2 regions of the Serratia rubidaea genome follow, and region 1 is predicted to be linked to the other one. Evidence: predicted binding sites of a transcription regulator. Region 1 holds the regulator's gene; the other holds the start of a gene.
The links. Region 1 encodes CRP, which controls carbon source genes, mostly activating them, when cyclic AMP is high. Its sites were predicted from a motif close to ATGTGANNNNNNTCACAT; they were not measured.
Positions count from the first base shown of each region.

Region 2: I6G83_RS10085 (NupC/NupG family nucleoside CNT transporter) is a predicted target of CRP. The motif match lies at 5,380-5,397, and genes of this name have one in related genera.

Region 1 covers NZ_CP065640.1:1,143,939-1,151,725, reverse strand. Annotated here, with positions in the region: gene I6G83_RS05390 (hypothetical protein) at 1-350, shown strand, start outside; gene I6G83_RS05385 (aminodeoxychorismate synthase component II) at 381-956, shown strand; gene argD (bifunctional acetylornithine/succinyldiaminopimelate transaminase) at 1,089-2,309, shown strand; gene crp (cAMP-activated global transcriptional regulator CRP) at 2,364-2,996, opposite strand; gene I6G83_RS05370 (OsmC family protein) at 3,377-3,784, shown strand; gene I6G83_RS05365 (phosphoribulokinase) at 3,831-4,700, opposite strand; gene I6G83_RS05360 (YheU family protein) at 4,854-5,087, opposite strand; gene I6G83_RS05355 (hydrolase) at 5,089-6,063, opposite strand; gene I6G83_RS05350 (LysE family translocator) at 6,183-6,785, shown strand; gene I6G83_RS05345 (PhzF family phenazine biosynthesis protein) at 6,796-7,578, shown strand; gene I6G83_RS05340 (hypothetical protein) at 7,614-7,787, opposite strand, start outside.
Region 2 covers NZ_CP065640.1:2,173,094-2,180,880, reverse strand. Annotated here, with positions in the region: gene deoD (purine-nucleoside phosphorylase) at 1-42, opposite strand, end outside; gene deoB (phosphopentomutase) at 112-1,335, opposite strand; gene deoA (thymidine phosphorylase) at 1,403-2,725, opposite strand; gene deoC (deoxyribose-phosphate aldolase) at 2,797-3,576, opposite strand; gene I6G83_RS10085 (NupC/NupG family nucleoside CNT transporter) at 3,947-5,212, opposite strand; gene I6G83_RS10080 (TatD family hydrolase) at 5,418-6,194, opposite strand; gene I6G83_RS10075 (patatin-like phospholipase family protein) at 6,191-7,291, opposite strand; gene I6G83_RS10070 (CsbD family protein) at 7,302-7,487, opposite strand; gene I6G83_RS10065 (DUF1328 domain-containing protein) at 7,545-7,706, opposite strand.

The sequences.
Region 1 (7,787 bases):
TCTCCTGCGGTTTGATGCTTATCGCACCGATTCCCAAGGCGTTGTCAAATTACCCCATGATGATGTTGGGTTACCGTTCTTGGCCGAGCGACGCCATCTTGATGGATGCTGAGCACCAGAAGCGCATTCAAGGCTATGCCGCTCTGGTCGGCGTCCCGGTAAAAACCTGCCGGGTGGGTGAGGATCGTTACGTCAGCGACGATATCACTCTGGTGTGGGATAGCGCTCAGGACGGGAAGCAGTTTATTCGCTTCAAACAGGATGATACGTTTTTGTTTCCGCTGCAGGGCGGGCAGCCGTTAGAGAAGATTAAAAAAGGAAAAAGGCAGTTGTGCCGCGACGCGGTATAATCAGGTCCTGTTTCACTGTTGACGTTTACCATGCTGCTGCTGATCGATAATTACGACTCCTTTACCTACAACCTTTATCAATACTTCTGCGAGCTTGGCGCCGAGGTGGTGGTAAAGCGCAATGATGAACTGCAGCTGGCCGATATTGACCGGCTGGCGCCGCAGCATCTGGTGATCTCCCCTGGCCCCTGCACACCGAACGAGGCCGGCATTTCGCTGGCGGCGATTGCGCACTTTGCCGGCCGGCTGCCGATTCTGGGCGTCTGCCTGGGGCATCAGGCGCTGGGGCAGGCATTTGGCGCCGATGTGGTGCGCGCGCGTGAGGTGATGCACGGCAAAACGTCGGCGATTCGCCATACGGACAGCGGCGTTTTTCGCGGGCTGAATAATCCGCTGACGGTAACGCGCTATCATTCGCTGGTGTTGGACGCCAAAACGTTGCCGGACTGTTTTGAGGTGACCGCCTGGAGCGAGCGCGACGGCATGCGCGATGAGATCATGGGCATTCGCCATCGCACGCTGGCGCTGGAAGGGGTGCAGTTCCATCCGGAGAGCATCCTCAGCGAGCAGGGGCACGCGCTGCTGAGTAATTTCCTTAAAAGTTAATCGGTTATAAGTTTTTCGCCATTATCGATGATTTTGGTTTGCCCTTGATTGGTTTTTTATGCATATTTTATGACTATATTGTCACTTTGGTGGCGGCGTTAAAAAACCAATCTCTTGAGGTGGAACCCAATAATGACGGAAAAACATGCGGTCAATCGCAGCACGTTCGATCAGGTGATTTTGCCGGTTTATGCACCGGCGCAGTTTGTGCCGGTAAAGGGCCAAGGCAGCCGCGTGTGGGACAGCGAGGGGAAAGAGTATATCGATTTCTCCGGCGGCATCGCCGTTACCGCATTGGGCCACTGCCACCCGGCGCTGGTGGCGGCGCTGCAGCAGCAAAGCGAAACCCTGTGGCATACCAGCAATGTGTTCACCAATGAACCGGCGCTGCGGCTGGCCAGCAAACTGATTGACGCCACCTTTGCCGACCGGGTCTTTTTCGTCAACTCCGGCTCGGAAGCCAATGAGGCGGCCTTTAAACTGGCGCGCCACTATGCCATTACCCGCCACAGTCCGTATAAAACCAAAATTATCGCCTTCTATAACGCCTTCCACGGCCGGACGCTGTTTACCGTCTCGGTGGGCGGGCAGGCGAAATATTCCGACGGCTTCGGGCCAAAGCCGGCCGATATCGTGCACGTGCCGTACAACGATCTGGCGGCGGTCAAGGCGGTGATGGACGACAGCACCTGCGCGGTGGTGATGGAGCCGATTCAGGGCGAAGGCGGCATTACGCCGGTGGACGCCGAGTTCCTACAGGGCGTGCGCGCGCTGTGTGACCAGCATCAGGCGCTGCTGGTGTTTGATGAGGTGCAGAGTGGTATGGGACGTACCGGCAAACTGTTTGCCTATATGCACTACGGCGTGACGCCGGATATTCTCACCACCGCCAAAGCGCTGGGCGGCGGCTTCCCGATCAGCGCGATGCTGACCACCGAGGAGATTGCCTCCGCCATGCAGGTCGGCACGCACGGCAGCACCTACGGCGGCAACCCGCTGGCCTGCGCGGTGGCCGAGGCGGCGCTGGAGGTGATCAATACGCCGCAGGTGCTGGACGGCATTACGCAGCGCCATGCGCTGTACGTGGCCAAACTGCAGCAGTTGGCCGAGAAATACGGCGTGTTCAGCGATATTCGCGGCATGGGGCTGCTGATCGGCGCTGAACTTAGCGCGGCCTATCAGAATAAGGCGCGGGATTTCCTGGCGGCTGCGGCCGCGCATGGCGTGATGATCCTGAACGCCGGACCTAACGTTATCCGTTTTGCGCCGTCATTGGTGATTGAACCGCAGGATATTGAAGAAGGGATGGCGCGTTTTGAGCGTGCGGTGCAGGATGTGGTGAATGCGGCATAAGCTACCCTTGCCGTCAGCATAAAAAACGGCGCGTATGCGCCGTTTTCTTATTAATTAACGCGTGCCATAAACGACGATGGTTTTGCCGTGTGCGGAGATCAGGTTTTGATCTTCCAGCATTTTCAGGATGCGGCCGACCGTTTCGCGTGAGCAGCCGACGATCTGACCAATTTCCTGACGTGTGATTTTAATTTGCATACCGTCAGGGTGGGTCATGGCGTCCGGCTGTTTCGCCAGGTTCAGCAGGGTCTGCGCAATGCGGCCGGTAACGTCAAGGAAGGCGAGGTTACCCACTTTCTCCGAGGTGACCTGCAGGCGGCTGGCCATTTGCGCGGAAAGGCGCATCAGAATATCCGGGTTGACCTGGATCAGCTGGCGGAATTTCTTATAGGAAATTTCAGCTACTTCACAGGCGGTTTTTGCTCTCACCCAGGCGCTGCGCTCCTGGCCTTCTTCAAATAATCCAAGCTCGCCGATGAAATCCCCCTGGTTGAGGTAGGACAGGATCATCTCTTTACCTTCTTCATCTTTAATCAGCACCGCAACGGAGCCTTTCACGATGTAGTAGAGCGTTTCGGCCTTTTCACCTTGGTGAATCAGCGTACTTTTGGATGGATATTTGTGGATATGGCAATGAGACAGGAACCATTCGAGAGTCGGGTCTGTTTGCGGTTTGCCGAGAACCATTCGCTATTATCCTCTGTTGTAATCGCTGCCTTGTAACACAGGGATCAAAGATCCCTGTTAAACGCGTTGATAACCGGTAATGCATGCGGGCTATAAACAGGTTTTGAGGCGTGCCGTAAAATACGCTATTGCCCTTAGCATATTAACTTGCTGACGGTGCTGCAAGCTACATTCTGTTAACATCTCGCTGAAGATGCGTTTCCTTGGGCAGATCCCTGAAAAATCGGTGTCCAAAAAAGAGTTATTGCGGTTTGTTTGTAGCATAGAGTGAGGCGAGTGTCTTCTGTTGTCTCGCTTCAGCATGACCAGCATCAGGTTCCGTTGCCAGTTTTAGTGCGAAAGCGTAGTCTGATTTTAAGAAATTAACCGGAGTGAGCAGTATGCAGGCAAGAGTGAAATGGGTGGAAGGATTGACCTTCCTCGGTGAGTCCGCGTCGGGCCATCAGGTGATAATGGACGGGAATGCCGGGGAAAAAGCGCCGAGCCCGATGGAGATGGTGCTGATGTCGGTGGGCGGCTGCAGCGCGATCGACGTGGTGTCGATTCTGCAAAAAGGCCGCAACGACGTGCGCGACTGTGAGGTAAAACTCAGCTCACAGCGCCGGGAAGAGGCGCCGCGCACCTTTACCGCGATCAATCTGCATTTTATCGTCAGCGGTAAAGGGCTGAGCGACAAGGTGGTGGAGCGGGCGGTCAATCTGTCCGCCGAAAAGTACTGCTCGGTATCGCTGATGCTGAGCCAGGCGGCAACGGTGACCCACAGTTTTGAAATCCGCGCCGTGGAATAACTTCACCCGGCGTGCGCCGGGTGCGAAGCCCGTAAGGCGCGCGCCGCTATTCGATCTTTTTCCCTTCCAGCAGGCGCTGCACCAGCGGCGCCATAATCAGCTCCATCGCCAGCCCCATTTTGCCGCCCGGCACCACCAGCGTATTGATATGCGAGATAAATGACCCCTGCAGCATCGCCAGCAGATAGGGGAAGTCGATCTGATCCAACCCGCGGAAGTGAATCACCACAAAGCTTTCATCCAGCGAAGGGATGGCTTTGGCGGCGAACGGGTTGGAGGTGTCGACCGTCGGCACCCGCTGGAAGTTGATATGGGTGCGGGAAAACTGCGGCGTGATGTAGTTGATGTAGTCTTCCATCGAGCGCACCACCGAATCCATGACCGCTTCGCGCGAATGGCCGCGTTCGCCGGTATCGCGGATCAGCTTTTGGATCCACTCCAGGTTAACGATGGGCACCACCCCGACCAGCAGATCGACATGGCGCGCCACGTCGTGCTGGTCGGTCACTACGCCGCCGTGCAGGCCTTCATAGAACAGCACGTCGGTCGGCGATGGCAACGGCTCCCACGGCGTGAAGGTGCCGGGCACCTGGTTGTAGGGCACCGCTTCGTCATAGGTATGCAGGTATTTGCGCGAGCGGCCGCTGCCGCTTTTGCCGTATTCGATAAAGCTCTGCTCCAGCAGGCCGAAGTCGTTGGCCTCCGGGCCGAAGTAGCTGATATGGCGGCCGAGGTCGCGCGCTTTACGGATCGCGGCGTCCATTTCCGGCCGGGTATAGCGATGGAAGCTGTCGCCTTCCAACTGCGCGGCGCGGATATCCAGCTGCTGGAATATTTTGCGGAACGCCACGCTGGTGGTGGTGGTGCCGGCGCCGCTGGAGCCGGTCACCGCGATTACGGGATGTTTGGCGGACATACTTGGGTTACTCCGTAGTAATAAAGCGCGCGTATCAGAGAATAATTTTTAGTGTGGTTGATACATTTTTGCCAGCGGCAAGCTGCGCGAGTTGGTTTGCAAGATGTCCATTGTTACCTGATTTTTGCCGTCAGTCATAGGGCGCCGGCGCGATTAACTCTCCTGCCGGCCGGCGCGCAGCTGTCCGCGGGGCATGATATTGACGGTTTCATGCAGCTCCGACCAAACCAGCACCACCTCGCCGCTCTGCAGCTGGCGGCGCACGTCGGCCACTTTCTGCTCCAGCGAGCGTTCATGCTCGCCGTAGTCGGTGCCTTCACGCAGCACGAAGGCTTCAATCAGGTTATTCAGCGTACTGCTGTCCAGTTCTTTCCAGGGAATAATCACGTTATTTATCCAGATAAGGGGTAAGCCAGGCGGGAATGCGCTGTTCCAGCCACATTTGCGGTTTGTGCAGCGTGCCGCCGACAAAGCCGACGTGGCCGCCGCGCTCGGTCAGCTGATATTCGATATTGGGCGGCAGCGCGCTCAGATCGGGGATCACCGCGTCGGTCATAAAAGGATCGTCTTTGGCGTGGATGATCAGCAGCGGCGTTTGGATCTCCGGCAGCAACGGCAGCGCGCTGCAGCGCCGGTAGTAGTCGGTGGCGTCGCGGAAGCCGTGAATGCGCGCGGTAATGGCGTCGTCAAAGTCGCGCATCCGGCGCAGTCCTTTGAGCTGCGGCAGCCGCAGCGGCAGCGACGCCGGGTCGCGCAGCAGCTTGCGGGTGGCGTTCTGCTTGAGCTGGCCGAGCAGGTAATGCTGATAGACGCGGGAGAAGCCCTGCTCCATCCGCAGGGAGCACGGCTCCAGCATCAGCGGCGCGCTGACCACCACTGCGGCGTCCAGCAGGCTTGCCTGGTGCTGCTGCGCCAGATAGCAGGCCAGCATATTGCCGCCGAGCGAAATGCCGACCGCGGCGGTGGGAGCGGCGCCATGGGTATCCCGCAGCCAGCGCAGGAAAAAGCGGGCGTCTTCCGTTTCGCCGGAATGATAAATGCGCTGCTTGCGGTTGGGCACGCCGCTGCAGCCGCGAAAGTGCATCACCACGCCCAGCCAGCCTTTTTCACGCCAGGCGTGCAGCAGGCCGTGGGCATAGGGGCTGTAGAAGCTGCCTTCCAGGCCGTGGAACAGCACCACCCGGGGCTTATCACCCGCGTTTGCGGGGTCCTCGCTCCAGGCCAGATCGACGAAATCACCGTCGGGCAGCTCCAGCCGCTGCCAGTGCGGTTGCAGCAGCACGCGGCGGCGCACCAGCCGCGGCAATAGGGTTTGCAGATGCGGGTTGCTGGCCCCGCTCAGGGGACGAAAGGTTTCATGCATAAGGTGAATAAAAATCTTGTTGGCGACTATTGTGTGATCAATAGCGCACTGTTAGCTTCAATGTCATCTGTTAACCATCATACTGCAAAAATCGCGCATGGGTGAGGAGCGCCCGTTTCATGGAATTAAGTTTGTTTCTTTCGCTGCTGGGCTTCCTGTGGGTGGCCGCGATTACCCCTGGCCCGAACAACATGCTGCTCACCACCTCCGGCGCCAATTTTGGCTTTATGCGTTCGCTGTGGCTGATGATGGGCATTATGCTCGGCATGCAGAGCATTTTGCTGCTGGTGGCGTTCGGCGTTGGCAGCCTGATCCTGGTCTACCCTTCATTACACCTGATCCTGAAAATCCTCGGCAGCGTCTACCTGCTGTGGCTGGCGTGGAAAGTGGCGACCGCCGCCTATGAAAAACTGGAGACCGATATTGCGCCGCCCAGGCCGGTACGGCTGTATCAGGGCTGGCTGCTGCAGTTTCTCAACCCCAAGGCCTGGCTGATGGCGCTGGGCGCGGTGGCCAGCTTTAGCCTGGAGGGGGAGCGATATAACGCGTCGATCGTGGCCATCGCAGCGGGGATTTTTGTAGTCAATATCATTGCCGGGATCGTCTGGCTTGGATTCGGCACCGTGATCGGCCGCCTGCTGCGCAGCAAGAAAGCCTGGGTGATCTTTAACGTTTCCATGGGATTGCTGACCGCGGCCTGCGCGCTGCTGATCTGGCATTAAGGAGTAAATCATGAGTGAAAACTACTTCCACGTTGATGCCTTTACCGGCGCGGGACTGCGCGGCAACCCGGCGGGCGTGTATCTGCTGAAACAGCCGCTGGAGACGGCGCAGCTGCAGGCGATCGCCAATGAGCTGCAGCTGCCGGAGACCAGCTTTGTCTGGGACGACGGCGATGTGCTGAGCATCCGCTGGTTTACGCCGCATCGCGAGGTGGACCTGTGCGGACACGGTACGCTGGCGGCGGCGCATGTGATGTTCAACGTGGTGAACCCGGGGCTGAACGACCTGCGTTTTCGCTCCGCCAGCGGCGAACTGTACGTCAAACGCGACAGCGAAGAGGCTGAGCGGCTGATTCTGGATTTCCCCAGCCGGGCGCCGCAGCGCGTCGCGCCGCCGGCCGCGGTGACGCAGTTGCTGGGCGTTACGCCGCAGGAGACCTGGCAGGCCACGGCGCTGCTGGCGGTGCTGGAGAGTGAAGCGCAGGTGAGGGCGCTGCAGCCGGACATTCCGGCGCTGATTGCCGCCGCCGGCCGGGCGGTGATCGTCACCGCGCCGGGTGAGACGGTGGATTTTGTTTCCCGTTACTTCACGCTGGACGGTGGAGAAGACCCGGTGACCGGCTCCGCCCACTGTACGCTGATGCCATATTGGAGCGCGCGTCTGGGGCGCCATACGCTGCGGGCCCGGCAGATATCCGCCCGCGGCGGTGAGCTGTTTTGCCGCCAACACGGCGAACGCACCCTGCTCGGCGGCCACGCCAGGATCTTTTTACGCGGGGAAATTCTCGGGTGAATGGCCGCAGCACGGCAGGTGCTGCGGCGCAAGGGTTACTTGAGCCCGTCGGTTTTGAGCAGGCTGTCTAGCAGGCTGAGGTCGGATTTGTACGCCAGCGTGTCGTTTTCCAGCAGCTGAGCGTGCTTTTGTTTGAAGGCCGAGTGCAGTGAGCGCAGGATTTCCAGGCCCTGAGTGTTGATGCTGCCGGAAGCGCCGTGAATATCCAG
Region 2 (7,787 bases), 1.0 Mb from region 1:
TGCGAAATCACCCATTTCGGCGTTAATGTGCGGAGTTGCCATAATTATTTTCCTTCTACTATCGTCATGAATAAAAATGCGCCGGGGTATTCCCCCGGCGCCAACTGCGTATTAGAACATAGTCTTGCCATATTCCATTGGCGACAGCCCAAAATAATTCGCGACGGTCTGGCCAATATCGGCAAAGGTTTCACGGTGGCCCAGCGAACCCGGTTTCACGTTCGGGCCGTAGACCAGCACCGGAATGTGCTCACGCGTATGGTCGGTGCCGCCCCAGGTCGGGTCGCAGCCGTGGTCGGCGGTGAAGATGATCATATCGTCGTCTTTCACCAGCTTCAGCAGCTCCGGCAGGCGGCGGTCGAACAGTTCCAGCGCGGCGGCATAGCCCGCCACGTCGCGGCGGTGGCCGTAAGAGGAGTCAAAATCAACAAAGTTGGTGAACACGATGGTGTTGTCGCCGGCCTGCTCCATCTCTTTGACGGTGGCGTCAAACAGCGCGTCAATCCCGGTCGCCTTAACCTTTTTGGTGATGCCGACGTTGGCGTAGATATCGGCAATCTTGCCGATGGACACCACTTCGCCGCCCTTCTCATCCACCAGCTTTTTCAGCACGGTCGGCGCCGGCGGCTCCACCGCCAGATCGTGACGGTTGCCGGTGCGCTGGAAGTTGCCCGGCTTGTCGCCGACGAACGGACGGGCGATCACGCGGCCGATGTTGTAGCCGCCTTCGGTCAGTTCCTCACGGGCGATTTCGCACAGTTCATACAGGCGATCCAGACCGAAGGTTTCTTCATGACAGGCAATCTGGAAGACCGAGTCCGCCGAGGTGTAGAAAATCGGCTTGCCGCTCTTCATGTGTTCTTCGCCGAGCTGATCGAGGATCACCGTACCGGAGGAGTGGCAGTTGCCGAGGTAGCCCGGCAGCTTGGCGCGCTCCACCAGCTTATCCAGCAGTTCCTGCGGGAAGCTGTTGTGTTCGTCTTTAAAGTAGCCCCAGTCGAACAGTACCGGCACCCCGGCGATTTCCCAGTGGCCCGACGGCGTGTCCTTACCGGAAGAAAGCTCGCTGGCATAGCCGTAAGCGCCAATGATGTCGGCATTTTCGTCCAGTCCCGGCGGGAAGCTGCCGGTGGACTCCTGCGCCGCCTTGCCCAGGCCGAGACGGCTGAGGTTCGGCAGGGTCAACGGGCCGCTGCGGCCGTTGTCTGCTTCGCCGCGCGCGCACATTTCGGCAATGTGGCCCAGGGTATCCGAGCCTTTGTCGCCAAAACGTTCAGCGTCGGCGCTGGCGCCGATGCCAAATGAGTCCAGAACCATAATAAATGTACGTTTCATTGTTTTCTCCCGCGTGATTCCACGCTCTGACGGCGCAATACGCGCCGCCTCGATTAAATAAATGGCCTTACTGGGTGATGCGTTTATACACCACCGGCGTCGCTTCCGGCGCCTGGTCGCTCAGCGTCATCGCGCCGCGCACCGCGTCGGCCGCCTGCTGCCAGCTCTCTTCGTCGTTGGCGTGGATCACCGCCAACGGCTGTTTGGCATCAATGCGATCGCCCAGGCGCGCCATATCGGTCAGTCCGACGCTGTAGTCGATGCTGTCGGTGGCGCGACGACGGCCGCCGCCAAGGGTCACCACCGCCATGCCCAGTTCACGGGTATCCATGGCGCTGACGATGCCTTCACGCTCGGCGTACACCGGCTTGCTCAGCGTCGCCGTCGGCAGGTAGCTGTCGTAACGTTCAACAAAGTCGCTCGGACCCTGCTGCACCGCCACCATGCGGCCGAAGATTTCCGCCGCCTTGCCGTTATCCAGCACCGCCTGCAGTTTGGCGCGCGCATCGGCGTCATCCTGCGCCAGGCCGCCGGAGAGCAGCATTTCCACGCACAGCGCCATGGTGACTTCCAGCAGGCGCGGGTTACGGTATTCGCCGGTCAGGAAGCGCACCGCTTCGCGCACTTCCACCGCGTTGCCGGCGCTGGAGGCCAGCACCTGGTTCATATCGGTCAGCAGCGCCGTGGTTTTGCAGCCGGCGCCGTTGGCGACGCCGACGATGGCCTGCGCCAAATCTTCCGACAGCGCATAGGTCGGCATAAAGGCGCCGGAGCCTACTTTCACGTCCATCACCAATGCATCCAACCCCTCCGCCAGTTTCTTGGCCAGGATCGAACCGGTGATCAGCGGAATAGAGTCCACGGTGGCGGTAATATCGCGCGTGGCATAGAAGCGTTTGTCCGCCGGGGCCAGCGAACTGGTCTGGCCGATAATCGCAACGCCGACCTCTTTGATGATTTTACGGAAAGCGGCGTCATCCGGGAAGATATTAAAGCCGGGAATGGCTTCCAGTTTATCCAGGGTGCCGCCGGTGTGGCCCAGACCGCGGCCGGAGATCATCGGCACGTAGCCGCCGCAGGCCGCCACCATCGGGCCGAGCATCAGCGAGGTTACGTCGCCCACGCCGCCGGTGGAGTGCTTGTCCACCACCGGGCCGTTGAGATCCAGGCTCTTCCAGTCCAGCACCGTGCCGGAGTCGCGCATCGCCATGGTCAGCGCCACGCGCTCCGGCATGGTCATATCATGAAAATAGATGGTCATCGCCAGCGCGGCGATCTGCCCTTCGGAGACGACGTTATCGCGGATACCGTTAATAAAGAAGCGGATTTCCTCTTCGCTCAGCGGCTGACCGTCACGTTTCTTACGAATTATTTCTTGTGCCAGGAACAAAATTTCCTCCTGCAATATGCGTGTGCAGTGTTGTCAAAGACGCCCCGGACGCGCCGGGGCGAAAGCGAGAATCAGTAGCCGCTGCCGGACGTCTGCGCGCTGTAGCCCAGCGTGGTCAGCAGGCTGGCCAACAGGCTGGAGGCGCCGAAACGGAAGTGCCGTGCATCAGCCCAGTCTGCGCCCATGATACGCGCGGCAAGTTGCAGATAATGCTGCGCCTCTTCCGCAGTGCGTACGCCGCCGGCTGGCTTGAAGCCCACCTGCGCGCCGACGCCCATATCGCGGATCACCGACATCATCAGCTCAGCGCTTTCCAGCGTGGCGTTCACCGGTACTTTGCCGGTTGAGGTTTTAATAAAGTCCGCCCCGGCGTTGATGGAGATTTCAGACGCCTTGCGGATCAGCGCCGCGTCCTTCAGCTCGCCGGTTTCGATAATCACTTTCAGCAGCACATTCGCTTCGGCGCAGGCCTGCTTGCACTGTTTCACCAGATCGAAGCCGACCTGCTCATTGCCGGCCATCAGCGCGCGGTAAGGGAACACCACGTCCACTTCATCGGCGCCGTAGGCGATGGCCGCACGGGTTTCCGCCAGCGCGATAGCAATATCATCGTTACCGTGCGGGAAGTTGGTGACGGTGGCGATGCGGATATCCGGCGTGCCCTGCTCGCGCAGCGTTTTACGGGCGATCGGGATGAAGCGCGGGTAAATGCAGATGGCAGCGGTGTGGCCCGCCGGGCTGTTCGCCTGACGGCACAGCGCGATCACCTTCTCGTCGGTGTCGTCGTCGTTCAGGGTGGTTAAATCCATCAGGCTCAGCGCGCGCTGCGCTGCGGCGGTTAATTCGGTCATAAAACTCTCCAACTTGAGCTGCTTGCTGTTGGCGAGCGGACTTGGTTCCGTGAAGATAGCGCGGGGTAATCACTTCCCCGAGGGCAACTGAGGTCCTTCTCACCGCACATTAGGCTAGACGTGCAAACAGCCTGTAGTAACGATTAGAACACGCCGGTCATAGGCCGGGCCGCGTCCAGGTGTAAAAATCCAATAGGGGTAACGCTCTAACAGTTAGAGATTATATGTGAAAATAATCACAAAATAACGCGATATTGTTCACAGAATAACAAAAGCTTCACCGCGCACCCCGTCAGGCCGCGCCGGACGGGCTTTCTTCACCGCCGCCGGGCTGCGGCGGCGGCAAAGAAAAACGCTCTGCAAGTATAGTTTACAGCGCCAGGAAGAACCCGGCGATGGTCGCGCTCATCAGGTTGGACAGGGTGCCGGCCACCACCGCCTTCAGACCCAGACGCGCAATATCATGACGACGGTTCGGCGCCATGCTGCCTAACCCGCCCAACAGAATCGCCACCGAAGACAGGTTAGCGAAACCACACAGCGCGAACGAAATTATCGCCTTGGTGTGGGCGGACAGCACCTGCAGCCCGTCGGCGGTCACCGCCTCATCCGGACGCAGATAGGCGCCGAAGTTCATAAAGGCGACAAACTCATTGACGATAATCTTCTGACCGATAAAGGAGCCGGCGGTCATCGCCTCGCTCCACGGCACGCCGATCAGGAAGGCGATTGGCGAGAAGATCCAGCCCAGCAGCAGCTCCAGCGACAGCTGCGGATAGTTGAACCAGCCGCCGATGCCGCCCAGCATGCCGTTCAGCAGCGCGATCAGGGCGATAAACGCCAGCAGCATCGCGCCGACGTTCAGCGCCAGCTGCATGCCGGACGCCGCGCCGGAGGCCGCCGCGTCAATCACGTTGGCCGGGCGCTCCTCTTCGGCAATCAGCTTGGTCGCATCGTCCGTATCATGGGTTTTTTCCGTTTCCGGCACCATCAGCTTGGCGAACAGCAGACCGCCCGGCGCGGCCATAAACGAGGCGGCGATCAGGTATTCCAGCGGCACGCCCATCTGCGCGTAGCCGGCCAGCACCGAACCGGCCACCGACGCCAGGCCGCCGCACATCACGGCAAACAGCTCGGACTGCGTCATGGTGGCGATATACGGCCGCACCACCAGCGGCGCCTCGGTCTGGCCGACAAAAATATTGGCGGTGGCCGACAGCGACTCGGTGCGCGAGGTGCCCAGCACTTTCTGCAGGCCGCCGCCCAGCACGCGGATCACCAGCTGCATAATGCCGAGGTAATACAGCACGGCGATCAGCGACGAGAAGAACACGATCACCGGCAGCACGCGCAGCGCAAAAATAAAGCCGCCGCCGCCGAACAGTTCAAACATCTTGTCGGACACCAGCCCGCCGAAAATAAACGAAATGCCCTGGTTGCCGTAGGCAATCACATTGGCCACCCCTTCCGACATTCCGCCCAGAATGCGCCGGCCCAGCGGTACGTACAGCACCAGCGCGCCGATCGCGATTTGAATAATAAAGGCGCCGAGCACGGTGCGCAGGTTAATCGCCCGCCGGTTGCTGGAAAGCAGCACCGCGATCGCAATTAACACCGCCATCCCAATCAGGCTCATGATGAGTTGCATGCAAAGTATCCCTGTGGTGAAAAATAAAACAGATTCTGCCCGGCATCATTGTGGGCTAACTATTGGTAACGGAGCGGGATTATACTGAGCAATATTGCGCCAGACTCGTCTTACATCACAAATGTATACAAACAGGCGCAAACGAAAATCTTATAACGTGATGAGCATCACACTTTTACCGCTGTAACGGCGGTTACAGGGCAAACAGGGATTGGGTATTTTGCCAAAGCCGATCGGCAATCTGCTCGGGCGGTTCCGAACGCAGCTGACACAGCGCCTGAAACACCTCGGCGGCGCGTTCCGGGCGGTTAGGCTCGCCCTGGTGGCCGGCCAGCGGCATATCCGGCGCGTCGGTCTCCAGCAGCAACGCGCTGAGCGGCAGCTGCGCCATCACCGCGCGGGTTTTCTGCGCCCGCTGATAGCTGATGGTGCCGCCGACGCCGATAAAATAGCCCAGCCGCACAAACGCCTGCGCCTGCGACAGACTGCCGGCAAAGCCGTGCACCACGCCGCGGCGCGGCAGGTCGGCGCGGCGCAGCATGGCGGCCAGCGGGTCGTGGCTGCGGCGTGAATGCAGAATCACCGGCAAATCATGGCGCTTCGCCAGCTGCAGCTGGGCGCGCAGCAGCGTCTGCTGACGCTCGAACTGCGGCTCGGCCATGTACAGATCCAGGCCGATCTCCCCGACCGCCGCCAGCTTGGGCGGCCGCGCCGTCAGCCAGCCTTCCAGCTGCGCCAGCTGTTCGTCATGGTGCTGCGCGATATAGAGCGGGTGCAGCCCTAGCGCGGCGTACAGCGGCGGATAGCTCTCCGCCAGCTGCATCACGCGCGTAAAACGGTCGGCGGTGACCGAGGGCACGATAATGCGCTCTACGCCGGCCGCCGCCGCGCGCCGCAGGCTGTCCGCCTCGTGGCCGCTGAAGGGCGGGAAATCAAAATGGCAATGGGTGTCGGTAAACCGCAGGCTCACAGCGTCTCTCCCTTACCGTCCGGCAGCGCGTCCGGCGGCAAATGCATCTCCGCAGGCGCCAGCGCCGCCGGCTGCGTGATCTCGCTGACGATCGGCGACGGCATGCTCAGGCTTTCCGGCTGCAGCAGGCGCCGCGACAGCGGCCGCTTCACCGCCACGCCGTCGCCGCTTTCCGGCGTCTGCAGCCAGTGGCCGACGGTGGCCAGAAAATAGCGGCCGCAGCGTCGGCCGAGATGATAGTCGCGGTTAAGCGACGACAGGCGGCTGCCAAGCGCATTGCTCGCCAGCGGCTTCGGCGGGAAGATTTCGAAAATACGCAGGTCGCCCGGCGGTTTCTCAATAAACTGCTGGATGCGGTGATAGCTCTGCTCATGCTGCCGCATGATGCGCACCATCTGCTGCAGGCTGCTTTCGCTCAGCCACTGCTCCATCCGCTTCATCCACTGCGGCGTATAGTACATCTGCGACGGCACGGTGCGAATCACCACGATGGTGTCCGCGCCGCGGCGGTAGGCCTCCTCCACCGGAATCGCATCGCTGATGCCGCCGTCCTGATAGCTGACGCCGTCCAGCTCAACGCCCATGCGGTAAAAGCCCGGAATGGCGCTGGAGGCTTTAATCGTCGGCAGCCAGCTGGCGCGCCGGGCGGGGAAATAGGTTGGTTCGAAGTCGTCGCTGCGGCAGGCGCACATCAGGAACTCGCGCCCGTCGTGGAACTGTTTTTCCGCCGCGTCCATCGCCAGCGGCAGCTGCTGCGAGGTGATATTCACCAGCCAGTCGAGGTCAATCAGATGGCCGCCGCGCACAAAGCGCAGGGGATTAAAGAAATCGGCGGTGGTGGTATAGCGGGTGATCACCCGACGTGCGTAGCCCAGCTGTCCGCAGATAAAGGCGGAAAGGTTCTGCGCACCGGCGGAGGTGCCGATCATCAGTTCAAAAGGGTTGAAGCGGGCACGCTGGAACTCATCCAGCACGCCGGCGGTGAAAATGCCGCGCTGCCCGCCCCCTTCGCATACCAGCGCCAGTTTGCCCGGCCGGTATGGTTTATACGCCAGCGGCTCAATATTGCCGAGCGTAATGGGTATTCTGTAGCCCAACCCGGGTTCCTCAGTAAGACGTTTTTTCTGAGGATACCTCTTCTTGCTCTCTTCCGTAATCTTCTTGCAGTATGCCGGAGAGACAGTCGTTACTGCCGGTCAGCCATGCACAGTCGCTGCCGGAAAGTTCGGCCCAGGCCTGCCACAGCTGGCCTCTGAGCTGTTTCCAACGTCCGAGAATAATATCACTGTTCACGATCTGCCCTCCTACTGCCGGAAAAGGACTCAAGATTTGTTACACTTTGCCCGTCGGCTAAGGACGCCGGCGGCCGGTAAACAGGCTGATCAGGAACAGAATGATCCCAACCACAAAGACCACTTTCGCCGCCCAGGCGGCGGTGCCCGCCAGACTGCCAAAGCCCAGCGCCGCAGCAATCAGCGCAACCACCAAAAAGATAATGCCCCAACGAAACATAAGCCTCTCCTTACCGTAGAGGCGCAGCCTGCGCGCCCGTGATGAAACGCATCAAGGGGGCCGGATACCGGCCCCCTGCTG